Regions from separate parts of the Mesobacillus boroniphilus genome, predicted to be linked through region 1. Evidence: riboswitches for the same ligand, from Rfam matches in the RefSeq annotation. Region 1 holds a riboswitch; the other holds the start of a gene.
The links. Region 1 has a riboswitch for cyclic di-GMP ahead of DYI25_RS13415 (hypothetical protein). Riboswitches for the same ligand answer to the same signal wherever they lie in the genome.

Region 1 (4,430 bases):
TGACATAAGTTTCAAAACGATATTGGTCTTTAATCGCTTTAACCTGATCAATGACTTTCTGGTCCACCTTAGGGGCTCTGCCGCTAACCTGAAGCAAAGCTAGAACTAATGAAGTGAATTCATGTCCTAAAGGAATACCTGCGAAAGTCACTCCAGTGTCTTCGCCGATGCGATTCACACTGAAGCTAGGTGTTCTTTCTAATTCGGCATGCTCCACTTTAATATGGGATGACATTGTTGCCAATTCATCTACTAAAGCCAGCATGTCTCGTGATTCATCATCCGATCCAGCGCTAACTTTAAGCAGCACATCGCCCTCCATCATTTGAAGATATTGGGCTAATTGTGCTTTTATTTCTGCATCTAATAACATGGGAGTGTACCCCTTAAATCTTTCCTACAAGATCAAGGCTTGGCTTAAGTGTTTCTCCGCCTTCTTTCCACTTAGCAGGGCAAACTTCGCCTGGGTTGTTGCGTACATATTGTGCAGCTTTTAGCTTGCTAACTACCTGGCTAGCATCACGGCCGATTCCACCTGCATTGATTTCAACAGTTTGGATTACGCCGTCTGGATCGATGATGAAAGTTCCGCGGTCTGCAAGGCCAGATTCTTCGTTCAATACATCGAAGTTGCGAGAGATCTTCTGTGAAGGGTCTCCGATCATGATGTACTCAATTTTGCCGATTGCTTCTGAGTGATCATGCCATGCTTTGTGAGTGAAATGTGTATCAGTTGATACAGAGTATACTTCTGCTCCCATTTCTTTTAATGCAGCGTATTCGTTCTGCATGTCTTCAAGCTCAGTAGGGCATACGAATGTGAAGTCTGCTGGGTAGAATACAACTACGCTCCACTTTCCCTTAAGATTTTCTTCAGAAACAGTGATGAACTCTCCGTTATGGAATGCTTGTGCTGTGAATGGTAAAACTTGAGAACCGATTAATGCCATGATTAATTTCCTCCTTAAATGGTTTGAATTATTTTGTGAAATAGTTTTACTGAAGATATTCAGTTAACTATTCAATAAACTATAATAATTCTAATTCAGTAACGATTATTATATAAATCTCATCGAGTGTCAAGCGATAAGACCTCTACTTTACACCATAATAATTATTCCCATAGATTTTCGAATTGATTCAGATGGATAAAGTCATATATTGTACGACTACCGAAAATTACCGCTTTGCCCGTTATTACAATATTAATAAAGAAAGCGGAAATATAGGAACATAAAAAAACCATGAACTAGTGTTGTTATAAGTTCATGGTATATATTCATATTAATTTATTGTAATGGAGTCCCGTTTACATATAAAGTGCTGGTACTGGAGACTAATTCTACTTTAGTAACGATATGGCCTGATTCTCCAGGAAATTCATCACCCAATGCCGGTACTGCTTCTTTAACTGTAACATCTTTAACACCATTTAAAAAGAAACCAGTAAATTGATTAGCTTTTCTGGCGCTAGAATCTAAACTTGCAGCTATTTCTGAAGTTTTTTTATGATCTACTGTGTGAGTCTTCTCACCTTTTTTCCCTTCATTGGTAGTCCATTCAACAGTTACTTCATAAGTTTCAACTGATTCATAGGTAAATAATAGTTTTTCAGCTTCTTTCTGCAATTGAGCATTATTCCATCCCAATGCCAGCTGAACATCGCCCTTACCAACAAACCCTGTTCCTGTTGCTGAGTCATACGTTACTGCTGCAAGTGATGAACTTGCGAAAATACCCATTGCCAATGCTCCTGCAGCTAATCCAACTAACACTTTTTTCATTTTTCTTATCTCCCCTTAGATTAAAAAATAATAACTAAGAGGGCCGGTTACACTAGTAGCTCCATACAGCCAAAGTGTCCAAGTAGAGGCTGTACTTCAAAGCTTCCCACTATCAGATTGGGTATGAGCTATCGATCCCAATCTTTTTTACGATGGAACGTCATAAAGTGGCCACTTCAGTTTTCCACCGCTTATAAATTGATTTTATATTAAACTAAAGTTTAAATACATAATTTTCCTTCGACAATTATTTTATGATAAAAAAAGAGTGCAAACCAATGATTTGCACTCGTATGGGAGGAAAGACAGAAGAATAAATGATAATCCTCTGCTCTAATAAGATTTTATATTAAACAATTGTATAAAAATATTTATTTTGATAGACAAATTTCTGAGGAATCCTAAAGAATTTGTCGAAAATTTAAAATATCTTATAGATGCCGGCTGTAATAAAGTATATTTAGAGATACGCTAATGAGTTCGGAGGGGATACCATTAAGAATTTTTACCAGAAAGCATACTTTCTTTTGTTTCTTCTACCGGCAATTATTTTGACGTTTCTGTATATCAAGATACCGCATGAGCTTGAAGGGAATGTCCTTTTATTTCTATGTATTATGGTCATTTTCGACAGGATCAATCTAAAAGTGTTTTCTGGATTTGGATATTCCTTCTTTCACGTCATAATGTCATTGATTATTTTCGACCGTTTCTCAGTTGTTTACGGATTTATTTACCTTCTGGTAGATAGCTTATTCGCTATCTTTATGCAAAAAAGAGGGAGTTTAAAATCTATAATAGCGTTGTTGTCGATGTACATCATTATTATCATCGTCTGTAATGAGTTTTATAATGAGTATACTGACAAAACCTATTTAGCTCGTTATCTTACATTGACCATGATGCTCTTTTTAAGCACTATTTTAAAATATAGCTATGTCTTACTTGAGACAGGGGCAGTAACAAGCAAATTGTTTTTAGACAGGTTCGGACCTATGATATTCGAGTTAATGCTTATTTTCCCTATCCTTGCATTCTTCGACCATCTGAATGTGAATTTAGTACTGATTTTATTCCTCTCATATTATACTTTTATTGGTTACATGCATAAAAAGTATATGTCGGTTGATGACATGTATATTAAGTCATTGACTAACAGAATTCACAATAAATATGAAATCAGTATTTATTTTATAAACCTGAATGATGTGAAGGGGATTTACCATCATGATCGAAAGGTGATCATCATCGATGAAAAGCTTGATTATCCGGAGCAGCTGCAGACAATTGTTCATGAATTACTTCACTTCCAAACAAATCGATTTCTTAAGTCGCCGAGGATTGCAGTTGAAATCATCATTACATTATTTGAGGCGGTTGTTAGCTGGTATTACATTATTACATACAAGCAGATATCAAAATTAGATTAGGAAGATGGGTGAGTTAAGATGACAACGCCATTAGGCCAGGAATTAAGGAGATTGAGGCGGGAAAGAGACCTGCGTTTAGAAGATGTTGCAAATGAAACGGGCATTACACTGCAGTACTTAAGCATGCTTGAAAAGGGAGCCCGGAAATCGGTTTCTTTTGAAATCATGGCGGATATTTCAAGGTTTTATGGCGTGCCACTCGACTATTTTGCTGCCTTCATAAAAGAAGAGGAATCAAAGCCTCTTTCAGATGTCGAAATCATGCTATGGCAAACGATCAATGAAAAAGTCCGTGATGAAATATATTATAAAAAAGGAAAATCGCTAAAAGATGTTTTTTCAAAAATGCTAAAGTAATAGTTTTAAAAAAGTGGCTGCCCTGGAGGTTAGCCGCTTTTTTTTTGCCAAAAGTGACTAAGTAAAAGAACTTGGAAGCAAAGCAGCGATAACTTTAGTGAATTCCAGCGTCAACTTCTGTATAGTATGAATTAAATGAAATATTCTGAAAAGAGGTGCTTCCCATGAACTCAACAGATAATCTTCTATCTTTTCCATATCCTTTTGGGGACAGGGATGTTTATCGATACTCTAACAATGCATCTCCATTAGATCCGCCGAATCCGATAGAAATAACGGATCAGTATATAGATGAAGTTACTTTGAAAAGAAAACTGCTTACGAATCATCCGGAACGATGCTATTACTCTTCCCCCCATACACTTGATGCGCAGTGGGAAGTGTTATCTTTAATCGTTCATCATCTTGTAGAATCATATCCTGATAAGTTTGAATTGATTAAACAGAATGACCAGTGGGTGTTCTCAAATCTGCTTTTTGGTGAAAAAATCACTTTTACATTTGGTGACCATGAAACATTGGAACTGGATCCCCTTGATTTTATTGGCCGGCATGTCCAAGAGGATTTAATCTTGATGATGCAGCGGGATGGGGACCTGTTTTTAGATGCAGGGCAGCTGTGTTTCCCTGCGAATTGGTCCCTTTACTTTGATGCGGGGATGTCTTTTAAGGAGATACATTCACCGATTCCAGGGTTTGATTCGCTTGATGAAAGGATCCGGCAATTTTTAATGAGAATTGAGGCAGGCAAACCATGGGGCAGGAAAAATTGGTCCCTTATGGCAGGGAACAAGCTGGATACTTCGCTTGAAACCTTTGCTGAATGGGGCCATGCTCGAAAAAAAGTGACGAAAGAAAA
Region 2 (4,430 bases), 690 kb from region 1:
TGGCATCCCTGGAGCCGGCGTTCCTTCCAGGAGCCCAGCCCCTATATCCAAATTTGCATCCGACGCTCCATTTAATATAGGCAGCTTTACGCCAATCTTGTCTATTTCAATTACTCCTACGATGCCATTGGACATTTTCTTTTTTGTTTCGGTTTTAGCTGCTGCTTTTTGCTCCGATTCTTGTTTTTCAGTTTGCGGAACTTCATTCATACTGGTCTCCGCCTTAGTTTTGATACTGAGTACTTCCTCAAGTTCCCTAAGACTCTCAGCAGCGATCTGCTCCCCCTGACTGCTGTCCTCCCAGGTTTCAATCATCTTCTCCTGATTGTAGGCGGTGTAATAATCTTTTGCTGCTGGATAAAAGAAGATCGATAGACCAGCAAGGATCATTAATAGCGATAATACCTTTTTCATGAATTTCACCTCTTATAAAAATAAAAGAGGGGAATCGCTTCCCCTCCAACTCGAGTTTAGTTCTTCAATGGATTCTTGAACCTTAGCATGACCCCTCCTGCGGCGATCAGGAATCCTAGCACATAGAACATCGCCCTGCTGCTTTCACCTGTTTGAGGGAGGACCTCTCCGTTCCATACCTGCTCATTTGTTGTGCCATCAGGTGTATTTCCTGATCCTGAATTATTCTCAGGTCCTGTCGTATCATTTTCCCCGTCTGATTCATTCTCTCCTGTTTCTTCCTCTACCATTTCACCTTCCATTTCCCAGTTCAATTGAAGTGTCAGTACACTATCCACCATTTCCAAGGACTCGATTTGCGAAAGTAGGATTAATTTGGTTTCACCGTTCCTTGTGATTTCAATGCCACGAATCAATTCTAGTTCGATTTCTTCCATCAGAGTAAGGCTGAAAAGAGCATTGACTCTTTCAAATTCAATTCTCTTGCCACTCATCATTCGCAATGTCACTTTTTCAATCTGACGCGGATTCTCGTCTATCATGATTTTAATCATTGTTAGCACGTTCACAGTTTCATCAACTTCCTCTGAATCCTCTGATCCAGCCGGTTCTTCTGCAGGAAGTTCACAACTTTCCAGCCAGTAATTCACTGAACCTTCCGCTTCAACACCCACTCTTATTTCACTTACTGGTACCACAAGTACTTCCCCTGTTGTAAAAATCAATTTGAATGCCGTGACATTATCTTTTATGAACTCACCTTCATCAAAAGTTTTATACAGCGGTGATGAACCTGGATTCGTCATTTCTTCCCACACGCCATTCACCTGAACAAAGGCTGTTTCAACAGGATCGACACATTGATCGATATGCAGGTGAATCTGCGTACTTGTATTTTCATTGGCTGTTACGGTTCCATCCTCAGCTGCTGTCGACTCATTTTCGTCTGCTGAAGCATTAGCTTCTTCTGGAGGATTACTTTCTTCTGAAGCATTACTTTCTTCCAGAGCATTAGTTTCCTCTGAAGCACTTTCTTCCTCCGGAGCATCAATTCCCTCTGCAGTATTGACTTCCTGATTGGCACTGTTTTCAGATTCTTCAGGTTGATTTGTTGTTTCTTGATCCGAGTTACTTTGTGCTTGGTCAGATGTTATTTTAGTGTCTGATCCTTCCTCAACATTTGTTTCATTTTCCGTAGATGCTGCTTTTACCTCACCATTAGACTTTTCCTTCTGGTCTGCAGACTTTGTAGTTTCTGTGTTATTTTTTTGAACCTGCTCTTCTTGGTTACTAGTATTTTCTTCGAATTTTGCTCCTTGCTCATTATTTTCCGCGGCAAATGCACCTGTAACCGGGGATGTAATCATGACCATTAGCATGAATGCAACTAAGGATAAACGCTTTTTAATTTTCAAAATTTCTACTCCTTTTCGAATAAAATTTTACACTAAAAATGACTGAATATTCAGTTATTTCACAAGAGTTCTTGCCTCCTTTTCCTTGTATTCATCCTTTTTTACTAGACAAAACAACAGCGAGAATATCTCTAATTTCATGGCAGCTAGGACAATCTTAGCTAGAAAGCTACAGCCTTAGACTCCTTGCTTTGCGTCCCTGTCTTTCAATCAGGATTGCCTTGAGCATGATTGGTGTTAATGTCAATTTTTATGTAAATTGTTCCTGCTGCTCCATTGTCTTACATTTAGAGACTTACCACAGTTAACCAGCTACTTAAACATATAGTCCTAGAAATGTTATTGGTAAATTTTTCTTCAGTTTCTTTTTTACCCGATAAGGATGATGATTTCAGTAAAAACGGAGTCTTTTCTTACAAAAATCATTAAGATTTTTTACCCATATAAAGACAAAGGACCCAGGGTTAATCCCCTGGATCCTTATTTTACGTTTATAGAGACATACGATAGATTTCCAATACGTCGTCTTTATTCAATTTTGCAAAGTTGCCAAACTCGCCGTTTACCATTGCCTTATCTGCCATTACTTCCAGCTTGCTGTCATCAATGTCATAATCAGCAAGTCGTGATGGTGCACCGATGCTGTTCCAGAATTCACGCAGCTTTTCGATTCCTTCCAAGCCTGCTTCTTCGTCTGTCTTGCCTTCTGGATTCACGCCGAAGACCCTGACAGCCAATTTCTTGAAACGTTCTGGTTTTACCTTAAGGTTATGCTTCATCCAGTTCGGGAACAGGATGGCCAGCCCGCCTCCATGAGGGATATCATACACTGCAGATACCGCGTGCTCAATATTATGAGTTGCCCAATCGCCGCGGTAACCCATGTTAAGGATTCCATTCAATGCCATTGTTCCTGAATAAAGGATGGTAGCACGATATTCGTAGTTCTCCAGGTCCTCAAGCAGCTTTGGAGCTGTTTCCATCACTGTCAAAAGCAAGGATTCGGCCATACGGTCCTGGTATTCAGTGTTCTCTGTCAAATGGAAATAGTGCTCGAATACATGTGACATCATGTCAACAATGCCGTAGATTGTTTGGTCCTTAGGAACTGTAAATGTGTTCACAGGATCTAAAATAGAGAATTTAGGGAAAGTCACCGGGCTTCCCCAGCCATATTTTTCATTCGTTTCCCAATTGGTAATGACAGAGCCGGCATTCATTTCGGAACCTGTAGCCGCCAATGTCAGCACAGTTCCGAACGGAAGTGCTTCTGATGCAAAAGCCTTCTTCGTGACAAGGTCCCAAGCATCGCCATCGTATTTGGCTCCGGCTGCGATTGCCTTCGTGCAGTCAATTACACTGCCACCTCCCACCGCGAGCAATAATTCAATGCCTTCCTCTTTGCAGATTTCCACACCTTTATGAACAGTCGACAGACGAGGGTTCGGTTCAACACCCGAAAGTTCGAATACCTCAGCTCCGATTTCTTTTAAGTAATTCATGACAGAGTCATAAAGCCCATTCCGCTTAATGCTGCCTCCGCCATATACAAGCAGAACCTTCTTGCCATATTGAGGGACTTCATTCTTAAGCTGCTCAAGTTGGCCTTTGCCAAAGATTAGTTTTGTTGGATTATAAAATGTAAAGTTATCCATTTTTTATCACCTTCCTCAAGGCTAATTATGTTCCTTTTTTAAAAGCAATGCAAAAAATACACTTCTTAATGTTCTCCAATGTGCTCCAAAATGTTACAACCTTTTTTAGCAGGGTAGATTTTTAATATAGCGTGGATGAATAATTCATCATCTGCTGAATCACTCTATAAAAGAACAAATTTAGTATAAGGAGGAAACACCCATGAGCGGTATTCAACGTGCAGCACTTGTTCTTACCATTATCGGGGCCATCAACTGGGGCTTAGTAGGGTTCTTCCAATTCGATCTTGTTGCAGCAATTTTCGGCGGACAGGATTCAGCATTGGCTCGAATCATCTATGGCCTGGTTGGTCTTGCTGGTTTAATAAACATCGGTCTTCTATTCGCGCCAAGCGAAAGAGAGGAAAGAGCGGCAGAACCACGGGCTACGCGATAACTAGAAAAGCGAAAGCGCCTTGGTCAGCCCCGACAAGCGCTGGAGGGCCTGACAGTGAAGTCGTTCTTTGACTTCATTGGCAGGACCGAAGCGTCTCGAGGGGCTAGGCGCTGGAGCTGGACATTTCTCGAAGTTGTATTACACTTTCTTATCTCTTTAGAAAAGCGCAAGCGCCTTGGTCAGCTTCGACGGTATTTACATGAAAAACCCCGCCACAAAGGCGGGTTTTCTCATTTTTATGATAATACTTTCTTGATTCGTTCAATCGCCCAGTCAAGTTCTTCCTGGCTGATGACAAGCGGCGGTGCGAAACGGATGACCGTATCATGCGTCTCTTTGCAAAGCAGTCCTTCTTCTTTCAGATCTTCACAGTACTTGCGGGCAGGTTCTGTCAGTTCGACGCCTATGAACAAGCCACGGCCGCGAATATCCTTGATGATGGAATTGTCGATTTCACGAAGCTTGCTGATGAAATATTCTCCAAGTTCAAGGGAGCGATCTGCAAGATTC

Region 2: it holds a riboswitch for cyclic di-GMP, as region 1 does, so the genes downstream of both, DYI25_RS16550 (LPXTG cell wall anchor domain-containing protein) here and DYI25_RS13415 (hypothetical protein) in region 1, are expected to answer to the same signal.

The regions. Positions count from the first base shown of each region.
Region 1 is NZ_QTKX01000002.1:65,596-70,025, forward strand. Features, by position in the region: gene ahpF (alkyl hydroperoxide reductase subunit F) at 1-373, opposite strand, end outside; gene ahpC (alkyl hydroperoxide reductase subunit C) at 387-950, opposite strand; gene DYI25_RS13415 (hypothetical protein) at 1,290-1,784, opposite strand; cyclic di-GMP riboswitch class II at 1,819-1,900, opposite strand; gene DYI25_RS13420 (ImmA/IrrE family metallo-endopeptidase) at 2,597-3,214, shown strand; gene DYI25_RS13425 (helix-turn-helix domain-containing protein) at 3,233-3,571, shown strand; gene DYI25_RS13430 (heme-dependent oxidative N-demethylase family protein) at 3,736-4,430, shown strand, end outside.
Region 2 is NZ_QTKX01000002.1:751,157-755,586, reverse strand. Features, by position in the region: gene DYI25_RS16555 (class D sortase) at 1-414, opposite strand, end outside; gene DYI25_RS16550 (LPXTG cell wall anchor domain-containing protein) at 471-1,829, opposite strand; cyclic di-GMP riboswitch class I at 1,968-2,060, opposite strand; gene DYI25_RS16545 (iron-containing alcohol dehydrogenase) at 2,321-3,484, opposite strand; gene DYI25_RS16540 (DUF378 domain-containing protein) at 3,687-3,920, shown strand; gene DYI25_RS16535 (ornithine--oxo-acid transaminase) at 4,157-4,430, opposite strand, start outside.